Linked DNA regions of Aureispira sp. CCB-E. The protein of the gene in region 1 interacts with the protein of each later gene in a pairwise test. Links are inferred from orthologs where the notes say so. Each region holds a gene or a part of one and is shown in the gene's direction. Other genes may lie near its edges. The genes, in order: gyrA and gyrB.

Region 1 (16,383 bases):
ATGAGTAGCCTTGGTAAGGCTTGCCAAAGGGGCTTATAGAAAGATAGGGATTTTTGTTAAATTCTAGGTTCCTTTTTTGTGGTATTAATATTTAATTAAAAATAATATTGCATAGAACGGTCTAGTTTATAAAGTTGCAGGATTCGAATTCTTCTATTTTTGTAAACTCAAGGGAGCTCCTAATTCTTGTTTTTGAGGTGATATATAAATGGTTTAAACGTTTATTTTGCTTCATCTGCGAATTGCTCACTGTTGGGGCTTTTGACGAGCTAAAAAAGCATAAAAATGAAGCGAAAGAACAAGTTTTACATGTTTGTTATTAAAAAATATATAAATAGATGTTTTTCAAGTTTTTAGGTGTTATTTATTTCTTTTTTTTATTAGGAAAATACTACTCGTTTTTGTACCTTTGCAAGGTTGATTTCAATTAGACCCATCGTGAATGGGGTACCAAAAAAAATAAACAAAAAAAAGTATGGATTCAACCCAAAAAATAATACCAATTAATATTGAAGAGGAAATGAAATCCGCATACATTGATTATTCAATGTCGGTGATTGTTTCTAGAGCATTGCCTGATGTTAGAGATGGTTTAAAGCCTGTTCATCGCAGGGTGCTGTATGGAATGTCTCAACTAGGCTTAACCTATTCTAAAGGACATAAAAAATCAGCTCGTATCGTCGGGGAGGTCTTGGGTAAATACCACCCACATGGGGACTCGTCAGTTTATGATACAATGGTAAGAATGGCGCAACCATGGTCTTTGCGTTATCCTTTAGTTAATGGGCAGGGGAACTTTGGTTCTATTGATGGTGATAGCCCTGCTGCTATGCGTTATACGGAAGCAAAACTAGAGCGAATTAGTAATGATTTACTCGCTGACTTAGGTAAAAATACCGTAGATTTTCAAGATAACTTTGATGATACGATCAAGGAGCCTACTGTATTACCAACTAAGATTCCTAACCTATTGGTCAATGGTGCCTCTGGGATTGCCGTGGGGATGGCTACTAATATGTTGCCCCATAATCTGACAGAAGTTGTTAATGGTATCCTTGCTTATGTTGATAATCAAGATATTACTATTGAAGAATTGATTGAACATGTAAAGGGACCTGATTTCCCTACAGGAGGGACAATTTATGGTACTGATGGGGTACATCAAGCCTTGGCAACTGGTCGTGGTCGTGTAGTCGTTCGTGCAAAAACAGAAATAGAGATAACCAAAACTGGAAAGGAACGGATTATTGTTACCGAAATTCCATTTCAAGTTAACAAAGCTAATTTGATCATCAAAATTGCTGAATTGGTCAACTCGAAAAAGATAGAAGGAATTTCTGATCTGAGGGACGAATCGGATCGAAAAGGAATGCGCATCGTTATTGAGCTTAAACGTGATGTTAGTCCAAATGTAGTCTTAAGTAAGTTGTTTAAATATAGTCCTTTGCAAACTTCTTATGGTGTTAATAATATTTGTTTGGTAGATGGTCGCCCAGAATTGCTAAACTTGAAGGACATCATTAGAGAATTTGTCAAGTTTCGCTTAGAAGTAATTCTTAGACGTGCTAAATTTGATAAAGAGAAAGCAGAAAAAAGAGCGCATATTTTACAAGGGCTTTTGGCAGCATTGGATCGTTTAGATGAAATTATTAGCTTGATTCGAGCATCTAAGAATGCAGACGAAGCTAAAGAGGGATTGATGGCTTTCGATTTCACGCCTAAAGGTGATGCTTTGGATAGTTTCTTGGGACAACATCCTTTAAAAGGGAATAAACTCTCGGAAGAACAAGCTAAGGCGATTTTGGATATGCGTTTACAACGTTTAACAGGTCTAGAGAGAGATAAATTGGTTGGTGAATTTGACGAATTAATTGTTCAAATTGCCGACTTAACAGATATTATAGAGAGAGAGCCTCGCCGATATGATATTATCAGAGAAGAACTGACGGAAATCAATGATAAATATGGAGATGCTCGCCGCACGGATATTACTTATGCCGAAGGCGAAATTTCTATAGAGGATATGATCGAGAATGAGCAAGTTGTAGTAACAATTTCTCATTTAGGATATATTAAGCGCACTCCTGTAACTGAATATAGAACTCAAAGCCGAGGTGGAGTTGGCGCTAACGCTGCCAAGACAAGGGATAAAGATTTTATAGAGCATATCTTTGTAACAGATACGCATAATTATTTATTGTTATTTACCTCACAAGGACGATGTCACTGGTTAAGAGTCTTTGAAATTCCTAAAGGGGCAAAAGCATCTAAAGGTAGAGCAATTCAGAATTTGCTTCAGCTGCAGCCAAATGATAAAATTAAGGCGTACATCCCTATCAAAGATTTGAAAGATGAAGAGTTCTTAAAATCTCATAATCTTATCTTTGCAACGAAGAAAGGTATTGTTAAAAAAACGGACGTTACGGCTTATTCTAGACCTAGAACCAATGGTGTAAATGCTTTGACGATCCGTGAAGATGATGAATTGATTGAGGTTAAATTGACTGATGGTACCAATCACATTATTCTAGCAACTCGAGAAGGTAAAGCGATTCGATTCCACGAGCAAGACGTTCGAGAAATGGGGCGTACAGCTACGGGGGTGAAAGGTATTAAATTAGGTACATTCAAGGATAATGTTGTAGTTGGGATGGTTTGCGTAGCTGAAGATGGTGAAAAAACAATCTTGGTAGTTTCTGAGAATGGTATTGGCAAACGTACGGTTTTAGACGAGTATCGCCCACAGACTCGAGGAGGAAAAGGTGTTAAAACAATTAATGTTACTGCTAAAACAGGTAACTTGATTGCCATAAAAGCAACCACCGATAACGACGATATGGTAATTATCAATAAATCAGGAATTACTATTCGCTTGGCTGTGAAGAATGTTCCAACTACTGGTAGAGCAACTCAAGGGGTCAAATTAATTGACTTAAGAAAGGATGCAATCGCTGATGTAGGATTGATTATAGATGGGCAATTGGAGCAAGAAGATGAGGAAAATGAAGAAGGAACAGAGTTAAACGAAAATTCTACAGATGAGAATGCAAGTGACTCTTCAGAAAATGACAACTCGGAAGAAGTTTAATTTTGCAATACCGATGTAAAATAAATTCTATGGGCAGCTTGATTTTTTCAAGCTGCTTTTTATTTTCAATATCTATTATTTGTTGATAGATGACATACGCCAAAGTGCGATTTTACCGCATCTATAGAATTTGATTACTTGTAGGTGAATGCATTTGCGACGGGTCTACTTGGTTTTGTAATTTCACCTAAAAAAGCTTTAATCGCAGTTTTTTACAGTTGTTTTGGTACTCTTCTCTTTTATTTGTTAATGTGGTTTGTGTTTTAAGATAATATTAACAAAATTTAAGTTTATATAATTGATAATTAAACACTTATAGACTACTGTCGGCTTAAACAAGTTAATTTATTTTTTTAGTAAAAGAACAAAATAGGGGGGAAGTGTTAAAAAAAATGAATTGAAAAAAAAAATGGCAAGGTATTTTCCTATTTTTGCATTAGAATATAATGGCAAAAGTAAAAGAGCCATAAAAATTATTTTCTAGATAAAAATAAAATATGATAATGAAGAAATTTTTCTTAGGCTTTCTAGCAATAGCAAGTGCCACAACTATTAATGCTCAGAATCCCAGAACGTCAATGGTAAATGCTTCGATGAGTTTGGAAATGTATGATACAGACCCAACAAAAATAGAGGAGTTGAAAAAGGCGAAAGAAGATATTGATTATGCAGCAGCACACGAAACAACGGCTGGTGATCCTAAAGTGTGGAGATACAGAGGAAAAATCTATAATCGTATTGCTTTTAACGCCAAATTAAAGGCGGACAACAAAAATGCTGGTGTTCTAGCATTAGAATCTTTTTCAAAAGCTTGGGATCTTGAAGCAGAAAAGCTAAAAACTAAAGGTAAAGATATTTCTAAAATTCCTGGAAAATCAGATTTTCAATCAGGTTTTGAAGGGGCGTGCCGTGCTTTGTACAATGGTGGAGCAGATGCTTATAACGCAGAAGATTATCAATTGGCTTACGAATCTTTTACAGGAATTCTAACAATTCGCCCTAAAACTGCTAAGGGATTAGCTAAAAAGCCCGTAAGCTTAGTTACTGCTAGCAAAATTGATATGGAAAAAGAAGCTGCTAGGTTAGGAGGAATGTCTGCTATTCAACTAGGCAAACCTAAAGAAGCAGAATTTTTGTTATTGCCACTTCTTGAAGGTAAAAAAATTGACGAAAAATTAATTCCTACTACTTACAGCATGTTGGCAGGAGCTTGGCAAAAAGCAGGAGATAACAAGAAAGCTAAAGAAGTTTTGTCTAAAGCTAGAAAAGAGTATCCTACCAATCAAAGCTTACTGATTGCTGAAATCAATATCGCTTTGTCTGAAGGAAAACTACAAGAATTGGAAGGGAAGTTGAAGCAAGCAGTTGAAGGTGACAAAGAGAATGTTGAGCTGCATTTCGTGCTTGGGAACGTTTATGATGGCATTTTTAGAGAAAAATTGGAGGCTGGAGACGCTGAAATGGCGAAAGATTTCTTTGACAAAGCTGTCTCTTGGTATAAAAAAGCAGCAGAAATAGACCCTAAGCATTTTAACTCTTCTTATAGCTTAGGAGCACTTCATGTAAATTACTCAAATTCATTCGCAAAAGCAATGAACGAAATTACAAATATGAAGGACCCTAAATTTAAAGAATATCAAGCTCGTTATAATGAGTTGTTGGATTTAGGCTTAGCACATTTGCAAACTGCTGAAGAGATTAACCCCGATGATTTGGGTGTTGCTATAGCTCTGAAGGAAGTTTATAGCCGCAAGGATGATGAAGCTAATTACCTTAAATACAAAGCAAAAGTTGAAAAATTGAAAAAATAAAATTGAAAAGATTTTCAATTTCTGAAAGCAAATTTGGACTCTCCAAGTTTGCTTTTTTTATTGTACTCTTCTCGTCTTGCGGGCAGTCTTTTTATTAGAAAACAAGGAAAAAGGGGATGTTGGGTGCAATAAACGAAACTTCTATTTAACATAATATAAATTATAGGCAAAAAATGGAAACAAGTAAATATCTATATCCTACAACAGTTCTTGACATAAATATAGGAGCAAACGCTTTAGAGTATGTCAAATTAAAACTCGCTCAATGATAGTTAAGTATTACGATTTTTTAGTTGGGGTTCCTGGAGAGAATCCTAAAGAATGGAAACTTCAAAATTTAAAACTTGCAGCTGTAAGCCCTGAAATGGCTGTCTATACAAAGCAATTTTTAAGGATTGGCACAAGTCCTAAACGAAATAGAAAATACCATTTGGGCAAAGATGATGACAACAAATTGAGTCTCGCTTATATGTCTATTAGAAAAATCATTGAATACGATTTGGCAGCGACCAACGGCAATACTAGATACACCTTTAAAAAAGTAAATGAATATCAGATAGATAAAAGCTTGAAAATTATTTAAAAAACAATTAAAAATACATATAAGTAATTGACAATCAATATTAATCACAAAATTTAAAAACGATGGAATACGCTATTTTAAGCCCTGAATTTCAGGCAACACTACCAAAAAAATCAACTGTTGTTGGTGCAAAAGTTTACAATGATGGAGAAGAACAAAAAATAATTATTGCAATCCAAGAAGGCGCAAACAAAGTTGTAAAGATAATTGATACAATAGATGCCGCTTTTGATGCTGCTTTAGAATTGGTATACAAAGGAACTCCTGTTTATAAGAAGATAAGAGCCTTTTTTGATGATATATTTAACCATTTACCGACTTATATTGAAAAAGATGACATTAGGTATCAATTAACTCTTTTTCCCGCCAGAGGTAAAGAGGAAGATATAGCTGCTTATTTAGCTATTTGGTCGAAAGAAGGACGATTTTTAAAAGAGCCTAAAGCTCTATTTATCTCTCCTGCTAGAACGATGTTCAAAGCAAAAGACCAATTACATGAAGTCTTAGAAAGCGAAGGAATTTTATAGGCTTGATGTATGTGTAACAAGAGCCGAAATATCAATAAAAAAGAGGTTGCCACGTCAAGAAATGACGGCGGCAACCTTTCGGCACTTGATAAGTTAGATACATCAGTCCATTTTTCCCCTGACTATTATGGTAGCAAAGCAAATAGAGACGGGTTCTTAAAAGTTAACTACAGAATTAAAAACTTAGATATTGTTTCCGCTCTCAAAACTACTACCCTAGCAAATGATCCTGCAATAGAAAAAGTGTGCAAAGGTTTATCATGTTGTTCCACAATGTCTATTGTAGAAGTCCACAAAGGGAATAATACGGCATCCATACACAAAACATCACACAAATGTAAAAGAAGGCTTTGCGCTATTTGTGCAAGAATTAGGGCTAATAAATATAGAACTCGCTTTATAAATGCCTATCAAGACCCTGAAAACAGACATTTATTCAAAGGGAAGTATTTCTATTTCTTCACACTTTCTCTAAAACACAACACAACAACAGTCAGAACTGGGGTGTATTTGGATGAATTTAAAAAGAACATGAGAAAATTAAGGCGTTCCAAACTATGGGAGTTTTACTTTCCTTATTCTAAAAATGAACCTGAAAGCGGGTACGCTCAAAGTTATGAATTGACCTTAACAGAAAATGGCTACAACATACACAGCCATATATTAATGTGTTGCCCTCCTATGAAAAGGAGTTTTAAGCATATAGAGAAAGATTTTCAAGAAAAATGGCTAGAAATTACAGGAGATTCTAAAGGTTTTAGGATAGATAAACGCAAAATTTCAAAAGAAGATTTAGAAGATGCGATGCACGGGAACGACAATCCCAAGTTTGTAAAAATCATTGCTGAGACTTTTAAATATACTGTTAAGGTTGGAAATCCTAAACGCTTGAAAGATACTGAAAATGCAGAACGTTTGGCAAATTGGATAGTACACACTAAAGGTAAAAATCTAATAACAGCCAACGGCTTTTTTAAGGGAATGCAGCTCTTTGGGCAAAGTTCTAAATACGATAATGAAGCACCTGAAACCGAAGAGAAATATTATGATAAGAACTATAAATACTACTTAGGGAAAACGGCTCACCTAAAGTTTAATTACTCTGTAACGAAGAACTACACCACAAAAGTAAGGCAGCACATTTTGCATTTTGTTGCACTTACGGGCATGAGTTATGATTTTATTGACATAACGGATCATGTCGAAGATTTTGACCGCTTTATGGGAATGACGCTCGAAGACAAGGACTATATATTTTTAGTTGATTTGTTTGTCAATGTTGGTGGCTTTGAGCAACAAAGAGAGTATCACAATAACTCTATAAATGATTGTTCTAAGCAACTTCTTTTGTGGCAAAATCATAGGACAGAAATAGAATCCCCTCCCAATCAATTCAGTTAGACAATTTATTTAAATAAAAATGGATAGCGGAGACGATCCAAGTACTAACCGCTATCCACAAAACAAAATTAAAGATGGAAAATACTAAAAAATTAATGGAATCAATTTCAAAACACGCAAGTATTATTCTTTTGTGCTTTGCTCTCCTCTCCTTCTCAATTTTAATTATCATTAAAGCAGAATATTATTATACAAATTATGCTGTGAGGTTTGATCACAATTTTGCTTGGGTTATTGGTGCATCAATGGCACTTGTTGTTGAAGGAGTAAGATTTGCACTCATGTTGAGTAGCGCAGAAGATATACGAATGGGAAAAAAATGGAGTTTTGTTTTAGGCTTATCTGCTAGTATTGGTTTGCTTGCTTATGAATGGGGTGTTTGCCAAAAAATAGGTGTCTATTGGTCAACAGATGATGCCATTTTTACAAACTCATTTAGGCTTTTAGCTTTGTTAGGAATGGTGCTAGAATTAAGACTTTGTTTGTTGGTTCGTGGAAGCGTTGCGAATGGTGGAAATGATACCACAAAAAACGAAACAATGAAAGAACAAAATCAAGATGAAAACATGGGAAAGCAGAACCGCACCAAGAGCAGCCAAGAAAATGCAAATGGTGCGAAAAGACCATAGAACACAGAAGAAAAAATGCACTTTTTTGTAACCCAAAATGTAGGAATAAATACTTTAGAAAAGGTCAAAAAATGCAACGAATAAGTAATTGATAATAAAATAACTTAACTGGTTTTTGTGTGTCTTAAAAAAATGCACAAAAACCGCTTTTTTGCTTATTACTTATTGATAGTCAAGCTAATAAAATATTAACAAAAACTTGATTGCAACGTTTAAAATGTATTATATTTGAAAACAAACGACCTTTTTATAAGAAAAAAATAAACGTTTTATTTCTTGTAAAAAGCGTTGCATTTTATCAAAAAACAATGAGTGAAATATGTATAATTTAAGCTTGGTTGTACCTGTAAAATTAAGCGACCAATTAGGGCGTTTTGAAGTGAATATTCCTGATGGTAAATATTTAAAATCTGCTTCTATTTCTTTAGTGAAATATGGCAGTTCTAACTGTGATGTTCACCTTCAATGTCAGCTAGGAAATACAACCAAAGAAACGCCTATTATTTCTCTGTGTTATGGCAAAGAACATAGAACCAATCCAGAGGGATACAAAGATAAAATTTCAGGTAAAGTTTTTGCTTTTGGTGCCACGGCTTTAAATGCTTATAAGTTTGGTTTTGCTTGCTTAATCGAGGAAAAAAGCAATAAGACCGAAACAGAAGAAGCAGAAGAAAAAGAGGACTAATTTAGGGGCTTTTTGGGAGTTGGGCTTGGGAGCCTAATTCCCTTTTTACTTTATAAATTCTAAAATTATGTTTAAAAATATATTAGCCTTCTTGGGTGCTGTTGCTGTTTTTAAAGGTTTCGTTTCTGCGGCTGCACAACAATTCATTAATAACATTTCTATCATCCCCCTTAAAATTAAACTGGATTGGTCTAAACTTAATGGAGGAAGCGATAAGTTGGGGGTTGAGTTTCCTGTTTTGTTAACAAACAATAATCCTTTTACTATCTCTATGGATTCTTTAGAAGGAGAAGTTTGGTATGGTCAACGACTTTTAGATGATAAAGGGAATGTAGTTCCTAATTCAGGTTTAAAGCTGTCCAATGTTTTTGTTACTGCAATGCAGGCTATAGATTCAGGGGAAACAGGGCATTTGAAATTTCAATTCGAGGTAGATATAAGTGACACGTTAGAAGATGCTTATTTGTTGGCTACTAATGGTCAAGTTCCTATTACTACAACGCTTTGGATTTATGGCTACTTAAATTTATTTGGAGATAATTTAAGGGGCGGTGTACGCTTTCCAATAGCCCAACCTATTAACATAATAGATTTTTTATAGTATGATTCGTACAGAAATGATTCCAGAGCCTAGTGGAAAAATAATCACATGGTTTTATGGTGATGGTACAACAGAGGATATTATGTATGTGATTGAACAAGTTGACCAAATGGAAATTAGAAAAGGCTTTGAGGAGTTCTCCAAGCAATTTGCTATTTCTTATGAAGGGTTGTATCACTTGTGGGATTTTGTACGCAATAAAATTACTTACAGAGCAGATTCTGAAAACCCTTTTTTGGTTCAAGATGTAAAAGACCCTTATTCCCTTTGGGCATTGGGTGTTGGGGATTGTAAATCCAAAACCATTTTTGTCAATGCCGTTTTGCGTTGTTTGGGAGTACCACACCTTATTCGATACTCTTCTTATGACAATGTAAATTATACTCATGTATATACTGTTGCTTTCCTCAATGGGCGAAAAATAATTATAGATTCTGTTTATGATTATTTCGATAAAGAAGAATATTATAAAAAAGTTAAAGATGTTGATAATATGAATGGAACAACGATTAGAAGTATTCATGGTATTCATAAGAATAGTACTCCTATAGATGCCTGTAAGCGGTTAGAGGAATTAAGGCAAAGAAAGGAATACGTACCTGAGCAAGCCCCCATAGCATTTAATAAACTATCAGAGGGAATTGCAGCGTTAAAGATATTAGAACGCCGTTTTGTTATCCTTAACGCTATGAGCGATGAAAAGGGATTAGTAGAAAAAGGTTTGGGGATGATTCAACAAGCAATTAGCAAAGGAGTTGTGCCAACTGGAACAATAGACAATAGTTTGCAAGGGCTTGCTTTAATGATTAATAAGTTCTTAAATCAAGGCAATGTAAAAGCAATTAATGAGGGTGTTAATGTTCAAAAATTTAGAGTGTCTTACCAAAAGGCAATCAATGAATTAAAAAATGGTGGTATAGGTTCCTTTCCTGAACAAAAATGTATTTGGGATGATTGGAATTATCAATATGATGCCAATTTACCAAATGATTTTGTGGGTAATAACCTAAATACTGCTTTGTCTCCCTTTGTTCCTTCTTCTGGGTCCATTGCAACAATGGATAGTCAAAAATATAGAATGTTTTATTTTTATGGATTAAATTCTATGTTTCGTGCAAAGTTTAGTCAGGTGGCAAACGATATTGAAAGCCTTCATAGAACTTTGATTAATGACGGCTTAATACAAGAAGCTATCCAACATTTAGGGCATTGGGATAATATAAGCTTTCCAAATCAAAGCAGTAAAAACGCTTACTATGATTTTATGAAATTAGAAATGCCTGTTATGTCTAATTATGTAAATTCAATTTTTAGAGCAGATAAGAAAAGTACTTTGAGTGGAGGAACTGTTTCTTCTGCTGTTTTTTATCCTTTTATAGATGATTTGGTAAGTGTTTCAGGAATGACATTAAACGACTTACCTGCAACCGTTTTAACTAAAAAAGTTTTTCAGGATCAGTTCTTGGCTTCTTGTAATTTATTTAGCGGTGTTTCTAGTCAAAATATTAGAATGTTGGCTGAAAATTGTTGCCTTTTCGACAATGGAGAATTACCCAATGTAACAATTAATAAACTCACCAAAATATACAACCCAAGTATACAAGAACCTATAACGGCAACTGTTGCAGCTATCGCTGCCGCAATAGTTGGGATTGTTGCGGCTGTTGGGGCAGCAATGGCTTCTGTCGAAAAAGCAAAAACAGAAAGTTCAAAAATAGATAGTTTCGCAGCTACTACAGCTAATTTTCAAAGTCCGACTAATTCAGTCATGCCTGACAATTTAGATTGGTTACCTCAAGTAAACCCACCTAATCAAAATAACAATAACAGCAACAGTAATAACAATAATAACAATAATACTAATGATAAAGGGGGGTTCCCTGTGTTGCCTGTTGCTGTTGCTGCTGGGGCTGGGCTTTTGTGGGTGAACAGTAAAAAGAAAAAACAATAATTTTTTAATCAAATATTTTTATCCAATGGCTAAACGCAAAACGGGCGACAAGCCCAAACCGCCAAAAGGATGTAAGCTTAATAAGCAACATTCAAGTAAAAAAGCAGCAGAAGCTGAACAAAAAAGATTGCATAATGCAGGGAGAAATTCTCGCATTATAACAAGAAAACCAAAAGGAAAAGTAGTCTATTATACAACCGATTGCGGCAAGAAAAAATAACAAGAACCAATCATTAAAATAGAACTTATTTCTAATTATTAAAATCATAAATTCTTATTTATATGTGTGATTGTGAAACTGAAATTTATGGCATTTATGGGATAGATTCCTATGAAATGGAAGGATTTAAAGCTATAAATTTTGAACAAATTTTAGGTGTTACTACTGGTTATGTTGTAACGTCTGCTGTCGATGCAAAAATAAAAGCTTATGCAGCTAACAAAACGGGCTACATGAAGCATTTGCAAAATACTTATGTTCGTTCAGGGGCGTATGCAGGAGCTGGTTTCCTTGCGAATGCTTTTTTAAAAATGCCTTTTGTAAAAGATATGGGGAAAGGTGCAATAGTGTATGGAGCCAAAGAAGCAATTGCTAAAATGATGCCTGTGCTAGGGATTGGCAATCCTAATAGTACGGTTACTATTGGAAACCCCAACACAACATTAAGAATAGAGCAGCCTGCCAAAACTCCAAGGGATCGCAGCTTACATTTAATGACCAATATGGAAGATCCTAGAATTTCAGATGCTAGACTAACGGGTGTTGTCTTTAAAAATGAAGCGGCTGCTAAAACTGACAATGAAAGCAAAGTATTAATCAATCACTAAGCTTTGACTAAACCCAAAGAATCTAATTTTTTAATCAAAAACTTATTCACTTTTAATTTATAGTTTATGACTGATATTATTAATGTAAATAGCTTTAATGATCGTGCTGACTTGATGCACAAACGATTGATGAATTTTTTGACAAGGTTGCAAAAAGAATACAAAGCTTCAGGGAAAAATGATGTTGATATTTTGTCTTTGCCTGTGGAAATGAAAACTATTAGAAAGTTTAAAAAGATCACTAGTGGCAACCCTTCTTTGTCTTTTGAATTAGGAAACAGAAACCAACAAAACGGAGAAACATTCTTAGATAATTCTGATGCTTTTATGCCTTTTGATGTTGCTTTTGGTTTTGTAAAAGCTAAACCTATTGTTCTAGATGGTGCTGCTAGTCCTATTACTAATAATCAAATTCTTACTTATCCCGACAAGTCTATTTTTATAGATCAAACAGATGCTAATTCTGTAATTGAGTGGCAAGCTCTATTGTCTTACTATTGGGGAACGTGGGAGCTTTCTGTTAACAAAAAGACTATTATTAGCGAGCTGCACGGAGAACGTTTGTTAAAAGTGGCACAGATGCAACAACAGGACGATGCAATTACACCATATTATCAAAACGGTAAATATGCACCTTTGTATAATACTCCTTTGTTAGATGGTAATAAAACCATTACTTGGGATTTTAGACCTGCTGACAATGCCGATACAAATAATGCAGGGGGTGCTGATGGTGAAGAAAATTATGGTGTATTTGATACCGTTGGTTTTGTGGTTAAAGATTTGGCTACTGCTTTGAGTGCCTTAAATACGGCTTTTTACTGGGTAAAGTAGAAAATCGTTAAACGCTGCCTTTTTATTTTAATGCCTTTTTCTGTTGTAACAAAAATGATATGAATATTTCTGAAAATGTAAATGTATTTGGTTGGGCCACTAAGATTATTACTTTAGAAGCAAAGCAAAATAAGGAACTATATAGACTTTCTGACCAACAACGGTTGGGGCTTCCTGATGGTTCTATGGTGTTGGGATTTATGATTAGAGCCAACAACGGAGCTACAACAGAAAAATCTATTAACAACCGTCCTTTAGTTGATATAAGCGTTTTAAGAGCTTGTTATTTAAACTTAAAAGGACGTGGAGACACTACTATTTTAGCAGATGCTAATTTGAATAACTTCTACAGATCAGAGGACAACAATGTCAATTATCAACCTTTCATAGAACCAATATCCGTTGATTTGATCAGTTGGGGGAAAACATACATTCGAGTAGCAGGGGAAACTGCAAGAAGTTTGATAACAGGGAATGAAGATATAGAAATCATTGTTTTGTATAAAACCGATGCTACGTATAAAATACCACCACCAACTCAAACTTACCTCAATGGATTAAGTGTTTATGCTTACAAACACAATACCATACAAATTGACCTAAGCACTAATAAAACTAGATTCCCACTAACCCAAGATGGTAAAAGTGGCATTGATGTTAATAATGTAATTTTTGGCTTTCGTTTTCAAGGATATAACTATCAAACTCCTGATAGTAAAACGCAACCTAGTGACGCATTAAAAGGAAGTGCTTTTTTTACACTCCAAATAGGCAGGGAAAATGTTTTAGAGAAATTCCCCCTTAATCAATTGTACCCTTTTAATTTAATGCAAATGGCATTCTTTCCCATAGAGCCACTTTTAGCAGGGGCTATTGATTGGCAAAGCAGTGAGTTTTTTATAAGCGATCAAAGCGCACTAAAAGAGGACACAGCAATTTTATTGCAGGTGTTTTATTATGAACCCAAAAAGGATTAATCATTATGGAGGTTGACGCTATTTTAAAAGAAAATTTAATTAGTTGGTTGGGAAATAACCAAGGCAAAGACGGGAAAATTTGCGTGTATTGGAAAATGTTTCAAGTGCGCTCTATGAGTTCGCAGCCTGTGAAGTCAACTCCTTGTATTGGTTATAACTTGAATACAGATTCTTTGGATGATAGTATAGAAATGCTTATTCAAAGTTTAGAGGTACTAACGCACGTCCGCTTTGTTTGTGTTCGCTTTATGCGTGAAACGAATGACAACAGTTATTTAACGCACCACATTGTCAATCCTTTTTGGAATAAGGAAATTAGTTTGAATGCCAATCCTAGTATTAACGGCATAGGAGCAACAACCAATGTTATTGGCATGAATGGGCAATATTTAGAAGCAATCAACACCATACACCAACAAAAGGAAGAAATCACAGCATCCAAATTTGATGCTAAGTTTGCGGCTTTAGAAACGAATCTAAAGCACCAAAACGAAATCAAGGAATTAAAAGACGAAATTTCAGGCTTAAAGAGTGCTAAAAGCAATTTTATAGGAGAAGTATTCAACGAACTAAAAGAGCCTATTGCGGGGCTTTTTGCTGCCTTTGCTACTAAAATAGTGGCATCTGTTAACGAACCATCTATTGAACCACAAAAACAAGAACCACAGCAAGAGGCTAGTTCTAGTAATCGTCAATTTGACCCCATTATCAATAATATTAAAAATTACCCTCACTATGCAGCCTTACTTGCTGAAATTGCTGTCTTAGCTAAGTTAGACCCTCATGTTTTGCACGAACATAGAAAAGCTATTAATCAAGCGGCCGCAATGGCACAACAAAATGCACAAGCCAATGGAAATACCTAATTCTAGTACACAAGTTATGTCTGATGAATATACGGACAAGGATAAAAAACAGTACACCATAGGTTGTTCTTTATTGATAGAAATTGAAAATAAAGGAACTCAAAATTTACGATATACTTCTTCTAATGGTAGTGGAACAATTGAACCTAATTCCATACCACATAAATTTATTGGCCATCCTCTTTGCCCTTTAAAAGGAACTATATTTTTTGATTATAGCCTTTTTAAAGAGGGAGATACCATTTTAATAAAAATTAGAAACAGCGTTATAAATTATGGAGAATAAGACAATACTATCACTCGCAGCCGTTACCGCTGTTGGCGTGGCTTTATTAGCTTCAAAAAAAGAAGATAAGCCTGATTATACGACTATTACAACAGAAGAAACAGAGCCGAACAAGGGAGACTTTACGATGGCAAATGATAACAACAACGGTAATAGTCCAATGTCTATTGCCAATGTAAAAGCAGCCTTAGAGCCTAAAGTGTCTAAACGGGAAGATTGGGCAAATAAGTATAGTTTGTATCTGAATCAAAACGGTGGGGATATTAGTTTAGCAATGGCTTTGATTTGGCAAGATTGGGTAAATAGTCCTTTCTTTGATTTATTTCCTAATATTAAGGCATTGTTCTTTAATCTAGCAACTTATATTCCTGATAGAACAAAGGGGATTAGTAAAGAAGATAGCATAGGAACGGGAACAAACACTATTAAATGGAACGATGCGCCTATATACGAAGATTTGTATTGTGTTTGGGATTGTGGTGATTATTGGACTTGTGCAGATTGGAGGGCATGGCATCGAGCTTTAGAACAACATTTTGGAGATACTTATAAAGCTAATGATATTTGGATGGCGGCATGGCAAGACCCACAAAACCAATGTGCTATTTTGGCTTCTGTTTGGTGTCCTGACACAGACGGTTGTAGGTATGATTGTGATTTTGTAGAATATTTTTATTCTAAGGGCATTACTATAGGTAATGTATTATCCAATGTTTATTGTGATGTAAGTAGTGTTGTATTGGATATAGTGCAAACTACTTCTAATGTATCCAGTGCGGTTTCTAATATTTCAGAAGGTGTTAAAGAAACCTCTACTTTGTTTAAAACAGCTTTGCCTATTTTAGGCGGTATTACTGCTGTTGCTATTGGTACTAGAATTTGGAATGCACAAAAATAGCATTTTGAATTGCACACGTTTTTTGTTTTTTTTGAAAAACTGAGAACCAAAAACAGCCTTTAAGGCATTTTAAAGGTGGTTCAAAAATCCAGGAAAACGCCTGCAGAAAAGAGATCTCATTTTTTTTGAAACGTACACTATATTATTATGAAAGATAAAACATTAATAGGGGGTGTTCTCCTTCTTGCTGTTGGAGCTGCAATGAGTACTGGGGGAAATGCACAAGAAAATTATTTTAAACTACCTAATGGGAATGTAGTTCCTGAATCAGAATTAAAAGCTTTGGGCTATGTAAATTATTATGGTCGTTGGGTGCTAGAATCAGAATTAATTGCTGCTTTGCAAGCTAATGGGATGACTTCTTTGCCACAAGAAAACACACCTAATTATTGGGCTTTAGTTAGCACGATTATACAAA
Region 2 (16,076 bases), 1.4 Mb from region 1 along the record:
TATTCTTTGGCAATAGCGAAAAGGAGAAATGGTTCTTTGGGACTAGCTTTCAAAAAGCCCATCAATTGTTCCAGTCTTTGACTGTTCATGATTTAGTTGTTTTTTTATGTAAGTGAGAATTCAAAATTCAATACAAAATATGATTTAAACAAATCCTGCCTTCTTGCTGAACCCAATTAGTATTTATACAATAGTTAAGGATGCTTCTACTGTGGTAATTGTAGAAACAGACAGTAACTGTTAGAGGGAAATAGCTGTTAAAAAGAAGGACAAAGATAAACTAAATACGTAGGAAGAGGAATTTATTCTGATTTTTTACAAGCCATCATTTTATTCCAACAACCTACCACTTTGGGGCTTCAGATAAGTATTTAAAAGCATATCCGACTAAGAAAGTACTACTGAGGATCAGTTGGTAATAAAAGACAATCAATAGTTTTAAAGTTATAGTTGACATCAAATGTTAATTCGCAGGCACGTCCAGCACCAATAGAATCGTATGTGAAATTACCACTAGTAGATTGGATGCCATCATCTATAATATCCACGATGTATTTATTGTCCATTTTTTCTACCTCAATAACAAAAAATCCAATCTTTTGACCTGTTTTTTGGGTGCTGTAATTTTGCAATTCTTTTTTTGTTTTGGGAACAATAGTAGCACTGCCAATTTTCTTTGAGACATTCTGATAAATAGATTTATCTGCTACCTCTATAATGAATTCCGAAGGAACAATTTTAAAGGTAGTTTTCATTTCCTTTAAATATTGTTCAATAGCAGCATTTAATAATTTAGCATCAGGTTTGGAGATGGTTTGTCCAAAGCTTAATGTGGTTGTAATTAATAGAAACAGCAAGAGAGATGATGTTTTCATAGTTATTGGTTTTGTATTTTAAATAATAGTAGCTAGGTGCAGCTATTGCGTAGTACTTTGCGAGCGTTGCACAGTTGAGAATCAAAAAATAGTGCAAAATGCCACAAAATGGCAATTTACGGTTTATAAATCATTGAGCTTAATACAAAATGATTGCCAATCTAAAAGTATTTAATAGAACGATGTTATTGGGTAGGAATGATTTAGTTGTGTTAAAACATAAAAAAAACTACTAAATCTCTAAAGAAACCTAGTAGTTGGATGTTATTATAGTGTGTGGTATAATAATACCTACAATATAGATAAAAAAGTTAATTTAGCCCCAAACTCTCTCTTTAATTTTGTTTTTTGGACATAAAAATGAAAACTATGCAAAAAATAACAAACATTCCAACATTAGAACAGATACAAGCAGCACACAAAGCAATAATGCCCTATGTCCATTATACACCAGTATTGACCAACTCTAGTATTAATGAGATGATAGGGGCGTCGCTTTATTTTAAGTGTGAAAATTTTCAAAAAATTGGTGCATTTAAAATGCGTGGGGCAACTTGTGCAGCATTAGCCTTAGATGAAGAGGAAAAAAAGAGTGGTATTGCAACACATTCTTCAGGAAATCACGCACAGGCTGTTGCTTTGACAGCACAGCTACACGGGCTTAAATCGTATGTGGTTATGCCAGCAACAGCACCCACAATCAAAAAGAATGCAACAAGAGGGTATGGGGCAAATGTAACCATTTGTGAGCCGACCATAGAGAGTAGGCAAAATACTTTGAGCAAAATCATAGTCGAAACAGGAGCAACATTTATTCCCTCTTACGATCATTATAATGTAATTGCAGGGCAAGCAACGGTTGCTAAAGAATTGATCGAAACTATAGAGGCTTTGGATGTGGTTATGGCACCTGTAGGAGGTGGTGGATTGATGAGTGGAACGGCATTGAGTACACATTATCTATTGCCTAATGCACAAGTTATCGGCGCAGAGCCAGAGGTAGTTGATGACGCTTATCAGTCTTTTCAATCAGGGACAAAACAAAAACATACAGGGGCTTCTTCTGTTGCGGATGGTTTGTTGACGAATATAAGCGACCGAACATTTGAAATTATCAAAAAATACGTAACGGACATTATTACAGTAAGTGAAGAAGAGATTGTGGCAGCAATGCGACTAATTTGGGAGCGTATGAAAATTATTGTAGAACCTTCTTCTTCGGTTCCTTTGGCTGCAATTTTGAAACAAAAAGAACGTTTTAAAGGGAAGAGGATTGGAGTTATTTTAACAGGTGGTAATGTAGATGTCAATCAATTGCCTTTTTAAGTGTATAGACAGAAGAAGTGATTACTTAATACTATATTGTTTTTATGAGGAATTATCTGCGGTTTTTTGTGCTTATCGGAATTGCTTTGGTATTGGTGGCTTGCCCAATCAAAAATGAGCGGTTGCCAAAATTTGCACTCCCTATTGAATTACCAGTAATGCCAAGTTCTATCGTTCAAATTCCTTTGGTTTTAAAATCGAAGGACTTGAAGCAAGCATTTTATCAGCACTTCCCCAACCCTGTATTAGAAGGAAAAACCGAGGAGTTGAAGTTGCAGTTGTCAGGGCGAAAAAAAGAGACCGATAAGAATTTTTTAGACAAACTAGCAAGTCCTTTGTTGAAATGGGTAGACAAAACATTTTATGTTTCTTCTAAATTAGCGTATGCGCTCGATTTGTCAAAATATGATTTTTGGTTTGAAGGCGATCAATTTTATGCAGATGTATTGTTAGATGCTAGAACGACCATGCAGCTTAGAAATGAAGCCAAAATTTTGAATGAAAACATTCGATTAAACGGCGATTTGAATTGCCCAATGCAAGTGCGTGTGGTATTAAATGGCAAAATTGAATTGACTAAAGAGGCAAGTATTAACATCCTCTTGAATGACGATGATGCAAAAATAAAATTTCAAAAGGTTTGTTCCTCTAAGGCAATTCAAAACATAGATTTTCCTGAGTTGTTACGTCCCATTGTAGAACCAGTGAAAAGGCGGATTAGCAAGACAATTAATAAAATTATCACACAGCAACTACAACGCCTATTAAATCATGATCAAACAGGGAGCTATTTGAGTTTTAAAGAAAAAATTGACGCTGCTGCTTGGCAACTGGGCAAACCCTATGAACTTACGCAAGGCATTTGGTTGGTGCCCAAAGTAGAACAAGTATTTGTATCGCCTGTATATGGTGTAGGATTGGGCGTAGAAAATCGCCTGGAATTCTGCATTGGGGTAAAAGCAAAACCTGTTGTCACTTTGGCAGAAAAAGCCCCTAATGTAATGATTCCTAAGGAAGTAAATTTTGCTGTAAATCGTTATCCTTCAGGGACTGTGGTTTGTGTGAATGGAAGTGTGCCTTTGACGTATGCTGCTAAAGAAGCACAAATATTTTTAAAAAACTATGTCGATCAGAATTATGCGCAACATGGCTATACGATTGGAAACGTTTCAATTTATCCTAATGGCAATAGAGCGGCTATTGCCATAGAGGTTTTGAAAGCTAAAAACAACCAATTGAAAGCGACTCTTTATCTTTCTGGTGTTCCAAAGTATGATACCTCCACACAAGAAGTGTATTTAAGTGATTTAAAATTCACAACCCAATCTAAAAATATACTACTTCAAGTAGGAGAGTGGTTGATGCACCCTAAAATTATGAAACACCTCAAAGAAAACCTTCGGTTTGGTATTTCAAGTGAATTAAAAAGGTTGCAAAAAGAATTAAATTACTTTCAGATAGAGGAACATATGGGAACCTTAACAGGTCGTTTCCCTACTTTGGATGTGCAAGAAATTTTTATTAGCGAGCATTACTTTGAAGTGTATTTACAAGCAGAAGGAGCTTTAGATTTTAAGATTAAATGGCAATAGGTTGGGAGTAAAAAAACGTTGGTTTTTGTCAAGAAAAATACAAAAACCAACGTTGGGAAGAGTGGCATCAATAAACTCCATTAAGCCATAGGATATTCCAATTCTTCCAAATGTAAAAAATCAATCATGACGGCCAATTTTTTACTGTATTTATCTCTATGATTAAAACCGCAATCTTGTAAGCCTTTGATAAAACTAGGCAAGTCGTCAATTGCAATTTCTTTTAAGGGAGCATAACGCTCCATGTTGAACATATTGATATAGTAATCAAAACATTCGTCTAGAGATGAAAAATCTCTGTAACCTGCTTTCCCATTTTTATAAATGCGTATGCCCAAGTGATTGTTCTTTTTTTGTGCATAAGCACTACGACCATAACCTGTTTCTAAACAAGCAATAGCAATAGTTATAGGAGCTGGAATCGATTGCTCTTTTTGAGCCTTGATGGCATAAGGATAAATTTTCTCAACATATTCCCTAGCATGATCAATTGTAATGACAGAGAAATCAGGAATAAATTCCTCGATAGGCTCTGGTGCTAAATTTTCTTCTACTCCAGAAGCAGGGATAGCTTCTGTGTGTTGTGTGTGTGTTGCCACACAAATCGCCAATGCTGCAAATAGATGCTTCATAACGGAAAAAGTACGGTAACATTACCCAAAAGGTTTCTGAAAAGAAAAAATGTTTATGTACTTGATTTACCTTAGTATGTTTCTTTGTTCCGAGCTTGTAAAGCATTGATTTGAAATCAAATTCAATTGCTTTAAGGTAAATATAGTTGTATTTTTAGTTAACAAAACTACAAGCTTTGTCTGTAAAAGACCGTTTTTACTTTTAGCAATAATTATGCCTTTTGTGTAAGTTGTTGATTTGTAGTTGTTTGTGTTTGTTTTGTGTCTTCCTTGTAACAAAAGAATAGAAGTTATTGATTTGTTAAGAAAACCTTATTTTATAAGGTAAAAGAAAGAGAATCGAAATTTTTATTTGTTTGGGAAAAATCTATTTTTTGACAAATGGATGGTTCTATTCTGACAGATTGGGTTCTAATTTGGAACAAAAGTCTCAAAATGAGTTTTTTTATCTCCATCTGACAGGCATTGGATAGGCAACGTATAATCATCAATAGTACCACTTGCTAAGGCACTTGTTTTGATCGTTATCGTGCTAAAAAGAAGCATTACCTTGTGTCAATACTGTGTGGTAAAATAAAAAAATCTACAACCACATGATGCGATCCATAGTAGGAGCCCCGCTAAGTATGATTGTTGGTAAGTTTCTTATGGAAAAATAATCCGTTTTTTATTATGAAAATGAGAATATATAGCTGTTTAAGTTTGTTTGTGACAGTTCTTTTTTTTGGAAATTCGTGTCAAACTAAGAGAGAGGGTAAAGTTTATAGAGTAGAAGAACGATTAGTAAGAGATACTGTTTATTTGTCAATGCCAAGGAGAGACTGGCAAAAAGATTTTGGTTTGAGTCACAATCCTAATGAAGATACAATTTTGGGAAATCCAGCGAGTATGTATCTAAATAATGTTCATTGTTCAGGATTAGCAAAGGCTTTTTATTATGGGCAATACAAACCAACCGATGACTTTATAACACCCGAGGTATTAAATTTAGCCTTGACAGAACAAGATAGTTTGAGACCATTTTATCTTTGGTGTTTGAGTAAAACAATTCTTATATCTGATGGTGCACTTGGAGAATATATAGGCTCTCCTGCCAGAGCATTTATAGAGCAGTATCCCAAAGCATTTTTTGAACTGATGGATAAGGAAAACTCGCCCCAATTGTATAACAAATGGGTTAGTGGTATTCGTTATAGCGGTCTGCTTGATTTCTACTATACAGATAAACGCTTTTCCCGTTCGGAAATTCAGCAAATACTAAAAAAAGAGATGCTAAAAAATTGCGTGTCGTGTTCTGCTCAAATAAAGCAAAGAATTAGTCGTTTGACGAAGGATATAGTGGCGGTAGAGTAGCTTGTTGAGGAGACGAATAAACTCAAATTTTTTTAATTTGTTCTTCTTTGAGTTGTCCTTGTTTTTGGGGGATAAAAAAAGCAAAATAAGCCTTATTTTTGTGCTGAAAAATATTATCTAATTTAGGGATTTTTTTGTATCTTTGTAGTTATGGAAAACGATAAATTAAATGAAGAGGAAACAGCTCAAAATAATAGTCAATATGGGGCAAACAATATTACTGCCCTTGAAGGATTAGAAGCTGTACGCTTGCGTCCCGGAATGTATATAGGGAGCACCGATGAAAAAGGGTTGCATCACCTTGTTTACGAGGTTTTGGACAACTCAATTGATGAGCATTTAGCAGGTCACTGTAGCCACATTCAAGTTATTATCAATGATGACAATTCTATAACTGTCAAAGATAATGGTCGTGGTATCCCAACAGGTATGCACCAAAAGCTCCAAAAATCAGCCTTGGAGGTCGTTATGACTGTACTTCATGCTGGAGGTAAGTTTGACAAACAAACTTATCAGGTTTCTGGTGGTTTGCATGGGGTAGGTGTCTCCTGTGTTAATGCCTTGTCTATAATGCTTCGTGCAGAAGTGCATAGAGAAAACAAAATTTTTACACAAACGTATTCTAGAGGAGTACCTCAATCGCCTGTAGATATTATTGGTGATACCGATATTACAGGAACTATCATTACATTTAAGCCCGATTCAGAAATCTTTTCGGAATTGGAGTATAGTTATGAAACACTGGCCAAACGATTGCGAGAATTGGCTTACTTGAACAAAGGCTTGCATTTGACCCTTCAAGATTTGCGTACACCAGACGAAAAAGGAGAATTTCCTACTGAGACCTTCTTTTCGGAAGGTGGTTTGTTGGAATTTGTGCAACATATAGACAAGCAAAGCGGTCGTGAAGTATTGGTCGATGTTCCCGTTCATGTTCGAGGAGAACAGGATAACGTACAAGTAGAGGTAGCGTTTCAATACAATCGTTCTTACCGTGAAACATTGCGTTCTTATGTCAATAATATTAATACGATAGAAGGTGGAACACACGTCAATGGGTTTCGTCGTGCCGTTTCTCATGTATTAAAGAAATATGGAGAGGCAAAAGAACTTTTCTCTAAGGCAAAAGTAAAAATATCTAGCGAAGATTTTAGAGAAGGTCTAACGGCTGTTGTTGCTGTAAAAGTTCCTGAACCACAATTTAAAGGTCAAACAAAAGGTGAATTAGGAAACTCTGAAGTAACCTCAATTGTTTCGGCTTGTGTACGTAATGCGTTGGAAATTTTCTTAGAAGAAAATCCGAATGCTGCCAAAATGTTGATGGATAAAGTTATTCTAGCAGCAAAAGCTCGTAGTGCCGCAAGCAAAGCACGCGAAATGGTGCAGCGCAAAAATGTTTTGACAGGCTCTGGGCTTCCTGGTAAGTTGGCTGATTGTTCCTCTAAAGATCCTGAAAGATCGGAAATATACTTAGTAGAGGGAGACTCGGCGGGAGGTACTGCCAAACAAGGTCGTGATCGTGAATTTCAAGCCATTTTGCCTTTGAGAGGTAAAATTCTAAATGTAGAAAAGGCATTGGAATATAAAATCTATGAGAACGAAGAGATCAAAAATATGTTTACAGCACTTGGCGTTCGTATCGAAGAAAAAGATGGTGAGCGTGTGTTGAACATTGAAAAATTACGTTATCACAAGATTATTATTATGTGTGATGCGGACGTAGATGGAAGTCATATCGTTACCTTAATTTTAACGTTCTTCTTCCGTTATATGCGTCCATTAATCGAAAAAGGGTATATTTATATTGCAGCACCACCATTGTATCAGGTTAAAAAAGGAAAACGTTCTATCTATTGTTGGAACGATGCGGATCGTGATCAAGCAGTTGTTTCTTTGGGAGGTGATAATTCGAGTGTAAATATTCAACGTTATAAAGGTCTTGGAGAAATGAACGCAGAGCAGTTGTGGGAAACAACCATGGATCCTGTTTCTCGTACATTGCGCCAAGCTACTATTGAGGATTTTGAATCTGCTGATGCTGTATTCTCTATGCTCATGGGAGATGAGGTTCCGCCTCGCCGGGCATTTATTGAAGCCAATGCCAAATATGCTAATGTGAATGTTTAAAAAATATCAGAAGCTGCTTGTATCAATTCAAGCAGCTTTTTTTTTATATTGAATTAAGAATAGTGATTACCTATGGTGCTACTTCGTGGATCGTTGATTCATCGTTTGTTGCTACTACGTGCTGCTTCGTGAGATCGCCAGTTTAGTTATCAATGCTGTTAACTATTGTTAGAAAGAAATCGACTAATTTATAAAACAATCCAATTATGCACGCAGGAAGACAATATTCCCTTTTACATACCTTGTTTTGGACTAGTAAATACATTCTTATTTTTGCAATTTGGTCTACTATTGTAGTGCTTCTTTATTCTACTTTAGAAATAAAATGGATTGGAATACCTTGGCTACCGATAGCTTTAGTTGGAACAGCAATTGCTTTTTATTTAGGGTTTAAAAATAATTCGGCATATGATCGCTTGTGGGAAGCTCGAAAAATATGGGGCGGAATTGTTAACTCTAGTCGAACATTAGGAGTCATGGCACGTGATTTTGTAACCAATGAATATGCCAATGAACGCCTCTCTCAAACCGAATTACAAAAAATACACCGTCGCTTAATCTACCGACATATTGCTTGGTTGTATGCCTTGACGTTTCAATTAAGAGAGCCCAAGCCTTGGGAGCACAACAATAAAAAATCAGCCCAAAATAGAATGTCTTTTGATACGGATCCTAAGCCAGAACGGTACGATTATCTCAAACAATTTATTAGTACAGAAGATTTTGCCTACATCAGTTCCAAGACAAACCGAGCTGTTCAATTGTTGAGTTTGCAATCTAAAGATTTAAAAGAGTTGAAATCCAAAGGGTTGATTGATAATTTTAGGCACATGGAAATGAAAGGATTAATTGAAAAACTCTATGCTTTACAAGGAAAGTGCGAGCGAATTAAAAATTATCCTTTCCCTCGCCAATACGCTTCTGTGAATGTCTTTTTTGTTTGGTTGTTTAGTTTCTTGTTGCCCTTTGCAATGGTTCATGAATTTAGCCAAACAGGTGGTTGTTTTATTTGGTTGACTGTTCCTTTGTGTGTCGTTGTTTCGTGGGTTTTTCATACGATGGAGGTTATTGGTGACTTTAGCGAAAATCCATTCGAGGGCTTGTTTAATGACGTACCAATGACTTCTTTATCTAGAACGATTGAAATAGATTTGAGAGAAATGCTAGATGAAACGGATCTTCCTGTACCTATTAAGCCTGTGACTAAGTTTAAAATTTTGTTGTAACCTTACTCTAGATCGTTAGTCCCTGTGGTTGTGAGTTCGCATAGCTCGATTCGCTATTACTACATGGTTTCAATGGAGTTTGTCTAGAGCCTTTTTAATAGTTATAATCATGAATGGAATAGCCAAGGTAGGCGATGTATATGCTTTATGGAATGAAGTGTTGCAATTATGGACGTTAATACAAGTGATACAAGAGAATGAAAAGGGCAATATAGCTCTTTTAGATTTAGAAAATACCTTTGATGAAATCCCGACGGCTACCAATTTGGTTGATTTGAAACCTTTGATAATTAATCATCATAATTGGAAAGGAGAATATAGTTGTCGATATATTGGCACCAAAAGAGTACCCAAGCGGATTATATACATCGGCAATAATACTCCTATTTTAGATTTAGAGATTAGAAGTTATTCCATAGGTTGGCCCAAAAATGTATTACAAGTGATACTACAACATCAGTGGAATCAGTTGCCTAAATCGCTGCGAGTTGCTTATAAAACGGCGAAAGCATCTAAGGAGACTGTGGAGGTAGGAGGACGCTCAAGACGTATTGATTCAACAACAATTTATATAGAACCAGAAGATGAAATACTTCTTACCGAGCTTCAAAAAATGCCTGCATTGACAGATATTTATTATAGGGGGACAAGCAATGAGTTAATTCCTTTGGTAGAAAAAAATCCGTTAATATCTACCTTAGAATGGAAAGAACATCGACAAAAAGTAGTGGACATTAGTAGAACAAATATTAGGAAATTAGAATTGGATGTTACGTTTCTCGAAGAGCTTATATTGAATGCATCTATTCGTTCGGTGTCTTTTATAGGAGATTTAGAGCAATTAAACAAGTTGAAAATTCATCATCCTTTGGGGGGAAAGTTTTTAGAAGTGGATATGTATCTTCTTAAGTCAAATATTGAACTGCCAAATTTGAATTTGCCCAATCTAGAAGAAATACGTTTGGTGGTCAATCAAATAGACATTAAACAGTTGGTAAGTTTTTATCCTAATCTTCGGACTATAGCTATTTGGGGAAATCCTGGAATCATTCACCACTTCAATTATTTTGGAAAATTTAAGCACCTAGAACATCTACAACTAAATGATTTGTTTGGTTTTGGTAAGCAAGATTTTCCTGCTCCAGAAATGCTGCCTCATCTAGAGTTTTTATGGTTGACTAGTATTCCTAAAGAGGCGGGAACGTATGCAAAAAAGCATTTTAAAGAAGTTTCTTCTTTGAGTGTAACCAAATTACGTAATGAAAAATGGTTGGCAGAAAATTTAAACAACCCTTTTCGAAGTTGGGATGGTAGAGAAGGCATCTCTACTGCCAATGCCAAGAAAGCATTCAAAGCTTTTAAGGTACTTAATTCTGGTATTGAAAAACAGTCGGACAAAGAAACTATAGTAGTGTTGTTTTCCAACTTTATTGATGTTTTTAATAAGATGGATACTCAAGGAGTGATAGATACGATGGCTCGAGAGGAAATTTATGAGGTTTATATGGAGTTGGCTAAAAAGTCATCTATCAATGAACAAGAGCTATTTGAAATTTTTGAAAAAAATAGGGATTTTTAAAATAATCAATAGTTCGTTGAAACCACGAAGTAGCAGCGCACCCAGCTTGCTGGCTCATGACCGCAGGGAGTAACTAAGCTAACTACTAAATAATAGAACTCTAAGACATTTCTTTTAAAACATAGTGTTGTTGTTGGCAGATGTTGGGGGAACCTGCTGAATAGCATCCCAGTGTTCAATAATTTTTCCTTGTTCGTCAAACCTAAAAAAGTCCATTGTTACGTATTCTTTGTTTGCATCTGACCAAACTTGATGAGTATGCAAGGCTACCAAGTCTCCTTCTGCAATAGCTCGAACAAACTCAATAGATTTGCGAGGATAATTTTTTGCTAAATCTTCGAAATAGGCAATAAACGCTTCTTTGCCATCTCCAACGGAAGGGTTATGTTGAATATATTGTGCTCCAACATATAGCTCGGTAGCTTTTTGGGGATTACCCTCATAGGCCATTTTATAAAATTCAATGGCATTTTTTTTATTATCTTGTCTGCTCATATTTTCAATTTATTTTTATAATGCTCTCAACACATTTATAACTAAAGAGGTTCAAAAAAACATTATTTAAGTAGGACTTTTAGGTCTCTGTCTTAAGCTTGTTACAAAAAAGAAGATCATTAAATACACCAATTAATCCATTGTTTGGGGTATAAACGACCAAACTAGAAGACGACTTTTTTTATTGCCTTGCCCCATGGAAATCGTATTGGTATATGCTACACCTACTTTTTTTAATAGTTTATAGGTAGGCTTAAGATGCGCTTCTTTAGAAACTAAGGTTGTAAACCAACGCACAGAACTGGCAACGCTTTTGCTTTGTGTTATCATTTGCTTTAGAAATTGCAATTCTCCTCCTTTGCACCACAATTCGTGCTGTTGACCACCAAAATTCAAAGTTGGTTCTATCACATTTTTTTTGCCTAAGTTCTTCAGTTTTCTGAGGGCTTCCATTTTGGCTTCTTCCGCAGAGGCATGAAAAGGTGGGTTACAAATAGATAGGGTAAAGTTATCTTTGGCTGTGATAATGCCTTTAAAAATGTGTTCGCTATGCTCTTGCCAACGAAGTTCTATGTTAGATCGTAGTGTCTTATTATTGAGAACAATAGCATGTGCATTTTGGAGAGAAGCTTTATTGATATCTACTCCAACAAAAGACCAAGCGTATTCTTTTACTCCAATAATTGGATAAATACAGTTGGCACCAACTCCAATATCCAATACACGAATTTTTTTTCCTTTGGGGATAAGACCATCATTTTCCTTGGCTAATAGATCGGCAATATGGTGTATATAATCGGCACGACCAGGAATAGGAGGGCAAAGGTAGTGGTCTGGGATATCCCAGTTTTGTATGGCATAGTAATAACTCAGCAAGGTTTTATTAAGCATTTTTACCGCAATGGGATCAAAAAAATCAATGGATTGTTGCCCTTGTTTGTTTTTAATGATAAATGCTTGCAATTTGGGATTGTGTTTTAATAATTCATTAAAATCATATTGCCCTTTGTGCTTGTTGCGAGGATGTAAACCTGATTTATGTTTTTGATTAGCCATTGATTTAATTGTAATGCTTTAAAGGTAAAGGGTGGAATAGCTGGTCGTTACTAGTTGTAGTTTTTTAGATCGATAATGTAGGTTGTAAAAAAACTAAAAAATAAGCGGACTATTAATAACTAAGGTATAATTTATTTAAATTATTAATTGATGTAAAAAAGTTACATTTGTAAAAAAAATAAAACAATGACGAATACAGAATTCATACTTCTTAACTTAAAAGAAATTCGGAGACGAAGCATTAAACTATGGGAAGGACTTCCAAGAGAACGTTATTTTTGGAAGCCAGATAAAGAAGCCATGACAGCCATCGAAATGATTCGACATGTTTTGGGAGCAGATCATGGGTGGAATATTATTATTAACCAAGGAGATATGTCGAGTTATATTTCTCCTTGGGAAAATCGACCGTTTGTAAGTTTGCAGGATGAACTTGAATTTGCAAAACCGTATCGCCAGCAATTTTTAGAAAGTATTCGCCAATTTTCAGCAGATGATTTAGCCAACAAAGAAATTACGCATCCAGGTAATGGTAAAGTAAGATTATTAGGAGATTATTTGCTTCGGATTGGCTACCATGAATCTGTCCATGCTGGACAATTTATTTCTTATTTAAGAATGATGCAAGTTGAGAGACCATTTATTTGGGATTAGTAGGAATGAATATTATTCAGTGCTTGAAAGGAGAGTTTACAGCCACTTAGAATACGATTTAAAAATTACAATAATCCTCAACAGAATTTAATTGAGCCCATCGAGCAGACAGTAGTTTGGCATAATCAATATAAAATAGACCATAAGAACCTAAGCTAAAACCGTCGTTTGCCTCAATTAAAATTGTTTCTCCTTGTTTGGTCACTCCTACATCAAAAGCATAGCCATTAGGTGCATTTTCATATGCTTTAGGAATTGCTTCTACAACGTTATAATCAAAATGCTTCCGCCAGTTGCCCTTATAAGGTCGAACTCCGACAATTTTATTATAACGAACAAAGCATCGCCATTCGGTTTCAATTTCTAAAGCACCCGATACCCAAACAGGCACATCAAACGTCCTGTCTCCACAGCCAATTAAATCATTGGTTCCATGAACTACACGCCCAGTAAATTTTTTAGCAAAACCTTTGGGTTTTACAAATTGTCCCCACTCCGAAGGGGTAGAAGCGATGGTATTAATCGTAGATTCTTTGAGAGGACGTTTTAAGAAATGACGCAAAGAAGGGGGATAATCTAATGGTTCAGGAGGAACAATCCCATGACGCTCCAAAGCTTGGTAAACAACCCCAATGCCTGCTACTACTATTGCTTCTTGCTCTAAATTCTCAATTTCTTTTATAGATTCAAAATGAACAATTTCAAATCCCATTCTGCGAAACCCTTCACAGGCAATGTAACAGTTGATATTTAAAGGTTGATTGGTATCTCGATGTTGAATATACGCTTTCATAGTGGTCGTTGTTAAGAGAATACACTGCTCATTAAAAGCTATTGTTTTAACGTAGTACTTAGCTGCACTGCTACTTCGTGGTAGCTCCCAGCGGTCGTGAGAGCGCAAGCTTAGTTTTTTAGCTTTTTTGTAAAAAACTAAAAAAGCATCTTTGCATCAGTTTGATTACCAGTTCTTTAAGGAATCAAGTAGCGAAAATGTATTCTATTGATAATCAAACTGATGCGATTTTCCCACGAATTAATGTAACGAGCAGCGCAATTTTTTTCAAAAAGTATTAAGATTTAAACTCTGAAATAACTTCAATTTTGCCAACAATATTAGCATTCAAGTCATCCATCAACTCAGCAGGAATCCACAACTCGTTGTGTTGATGGGCGCCTACATTTTGGATTTCAAATTGCTGCAAAAATGAATTCTTAACCTCAAAACGAGTCACATACCCAATACCATATTGTTTTACGTTCCAATCTTTTGTAATCTGAGTAGCGTAAGCTTCATTCATAACTGGATAGAAGAACGGCTGTTCTGGTTTTCGAGGAGGAAAACCACGGTGGTCAAGCTCTTGAATCAAGAATAGTTCTTTGTCATTGACAGGACGATACAAGGTTGTAGTTAGTTTTTTCATGTGTTGGTTAGTTTTGAAATTAAAATAAATAGTAGTTAACGGTGTTGTTATCATCTGATGAGTGAAACATCAATAGAGCAACACCGCTAACTATTGCTAAAAAGGAATCTACTTTTAATAGCTGTTAATACAATAAGTTAATAGAAAGAGTTCCACATCGACTTTTTTTTGTCAAAAATTGTATGGTACAAGTTGTGATAACTTATTCTAAAAAATGTCATCCAAAACAGCTATTAAGCGCTCCAATTCTTCAAAGGTATTGTAATGAGCCATGCTAACACGAACCACACCTCCTTGACGATCTAAATCTAAGGCTTTGGTAATGCCATTTGCATAAAAGTTGCCTGTTTTGATACCAATATTGTTTGCTGCGACTTTGGCATCAATTTCAGGACTATTTATTCCTTCTACCACAAAGGCAATGGTACAAACACGAACATCTTTATCAGCTGTTGTTTCTCCTATGATACGTACCTTATCTTTGGTCGCCAAAAAGTTTAGTAGATGTTGAGCTAATGCTTCTTCGTGAGCATCAAACAAATCATAGGCGAATTGCATTTGAGTTCTAATCGGTTCGTTCGCATTCATGCCGTGGTGTTGTGCAACTGCTTGCAAGTATTCAGAAATTCCATTCAAGGCGTAAGTTAACTCATAATTAGGACCGCCAGGTTGAAATTTGTACGGCAAATCATCGTTGGGTACAATTGAGTGATTGATGCCTGGAAGTCGCAACAAATGTTCTTCTTTGCCATACAAAACACCAATATGAGGACCAAAAACTTTGTAAATGCTATAAACATAAAAGTCAGCATCTATATCTTGTACATCTGGCAAGCGATGTGGGGCATAAGCAACACCGTCTACAAAAGCAAGTGCTCCTTGACGGTGGATATACGCATTGATTTCTTTGGCGGGATGAATCGTTCCAAAAATATTGGAAACATGACAGTAGGCAACTAATTTTGTTTTTGCTGACATTAGTTGTTTTAAATCTTCCAATTCTAATTGAAAGGTTTCTGTATTAAACTCCCAAGTTTTGATAACAATACCCTGCTCTGCAAGACTTTGCCAAGGGCTAATATTGGCTTGATGGTCTGCATTGGTAATAATAATTTCGTCTCCTGCTTGTAATGTTTTGCCAATGACAATAGAAAACAAACGAATGAGAGCAGTCGAAGAACTTCCTATGACTGCTTCGTGAGGAAATTTAGCGTTTAAGGTTTGTGCAATCTGAGCCGTACCACTGTTTACCCGTTCTCTGGCTTGAGTAGAGATGCTATAAGTTCCTCCAAGTTGGACATCTGAGGTCATATAATACGCTGTAATTTTATCCATGACCCTTTTTAGAGTTTGGGAACCACCAGCATTATCAAAAAAAACATAATCTTCTCTTAAAGAGGGATATTCGTTGCGAATAAAATCTAAGTCAAGTTTCATTATAATTGAGTGTTAAGAAATGCATAGAATAGATATTTAGCAATAAATTGTTCTTTATTTTTGGGTAGTAGTTAGCTTAGTTACTCCCTGCGGTCATGAACCAGCAAGTTTTTTAGCTCGCTACGCTCGTGAGATCGCAAGCTTAGTTACCAAAAAGATAAAAAAGTACATTTATTTAACCGCAAGATTTTGGTCGTATAATAAAACATGTGAAATATACTTGTTAAATGACGTTTCCACAAACTATTGCAAAAGATAATAACCACATTTTAGGTAAGCCCCTTCAGGAAAAGAAATGGGATG

The links.
Region 2: the proteins of gyrA (region 1) and gyrB interact in binary tests that used the Escherichia coli proteins (3 or more experiments, as listed by UniProt). The link is inferred for Aureispira sp. CCB-E from one-to-one orthologs.

The regions. Positions count from the first base shown.
Region 1 is NZ_CP133671.1:4,074,066-4,090,448, forward strand. The notes cover bases 101-3,288. They hold gyrA (DNA gyrase subunit A), read left to right. Parts: upstream 101-475; coding sequence 476-3,088; downstream 3,089-3,288. Outside these bases: QP953_RS15785 (lipopolysaccharide assembly protein LapB), read left to right, coding at 3,592-4,899; QP953_RS15790 (hypothetical protein), read left to right, coding at 5,165-5,482; QP953_RS15795 (hypothetical protein), read left to right, coding at 5,545-6,009; QP953_RS15800 (protein rep), read left to right, coding at 6,019-7,410; QP953_RS15805 (hypothetical protein), read left to right, coding at 7,485-8,039; QP953_RS15810 (hypothetical protein), read left to right, coding at 8,359-8,724; QP953_RS15815 (hypothetical protein), read left to right, coding at 8,792-9,325; QP953_RS15820 (transglutaminase-like domain-containing protein), read left to right, coding at 9,327-11,276; QP953_RS15825 (hypothetical protein), read left to right, coding at 11,302-11,496; QP953_RS15830 (hypothetical protein), read left to right, coding at 11,559-12,104; QP953_RS15835 (hypothetical protein), read left to right, coding at 12,171-12,938; QP953_RS15840 (hypothetical protein), read left to right, coding at 12,998-13,915; QP953_RS15845 (hypothetical protein), read left to right, coding at 13,921-14,781; QP953_RS15850 (hypothetical protein), read left to right, coding at 14,768-15,067; QP953_RS15855 (hypothetical protein), read left to right, coding at 15,057-15,965; QP953_RS15860 (hypothetical protein), read left to right, coding at 16,113-16,383. UniProt on the Escherichia coli protein: A type II topoisomerase that negatively supercoils closed circular double-stranded (ds) DNA in an ATP-dependent manner to maintain chromosomes in an underwound state.
Region 2 is NZ_CP133671.1:2,680,596-2,696,671, forward strand. The notes cover bases 5,536-8,416. They hold gyrB (DNA topoisomerase (ATP-hydrolyzing) subunit B), read left to right. Parts: upstream 5,536-5,928; coding sequence 5,929-7,905; downstream 7,906-8,416. Other genes in these bases: QP953_RS10175 (hypothetical protein), read left to right, coding at 5,536-5,778; QP953_RS10185 (bestrophin family ion channel), read left to right, coding at 8,112-8,416. In the rest of the region: QP953_RS10145 (tetratricopeptide repeat protein), read right to left, coding at 1-89; QP953_RS10150 (hypothetical protein), read right to left, coding at 399-875; QP953_RS10155 (threonine/serine dehydratase), read left to right, coding at 1,245-2,201; QP953_RS10160 (DUF4403 family protein), read left to right, coding at 2,246-3,793; QP953_RS10165 (glucosaminidase domain-containing protein), read right to left, coding at 3,874-4,425; QP953_RS10170 (hypothetical protein), read right to left, coding at 4,837-4,971; more of QP953_RS10175, read left to right, coding at 5,098-5,535; more of QP953_RS10185, read left to right, coding at 8,417-9,131; QP953_RS10190 (hypothetical protein), read left to right, coding at 9,241-10,710; QP953_RS10195 (nuclear transport factor 2 family protein), read right to left, coding at 10,825-11,205; 23S rRNA (adenine(1618)-N(6))-methyltransferase RlmF, read right to left, coding at 11,338-12,261; QP953_RS10205 (DinB family protein), read left to right, coding at 12,448-12,915; QP953_RS10210 (ATP-grasp domain-containing protein), read right to left, coding at 12,974-13,708; QP953_RS10215 (hypothetical protein), read right to left, coding at 13,986-14,336; QP953_RS10220 (cysteine desulfurase-like protein), read right to left, coding at 14,544-15,773; QP953_RS10225 (class I SAM-dependent rRNA methyltransferase), read right to left, coding at 16,017-16,076. UniProt on the Escherichia coli protein: DNA gyrase negatively supercoils closed circular double-stranded DNA in an ATP-dependent manner to maintain chromosomes in an underwound state.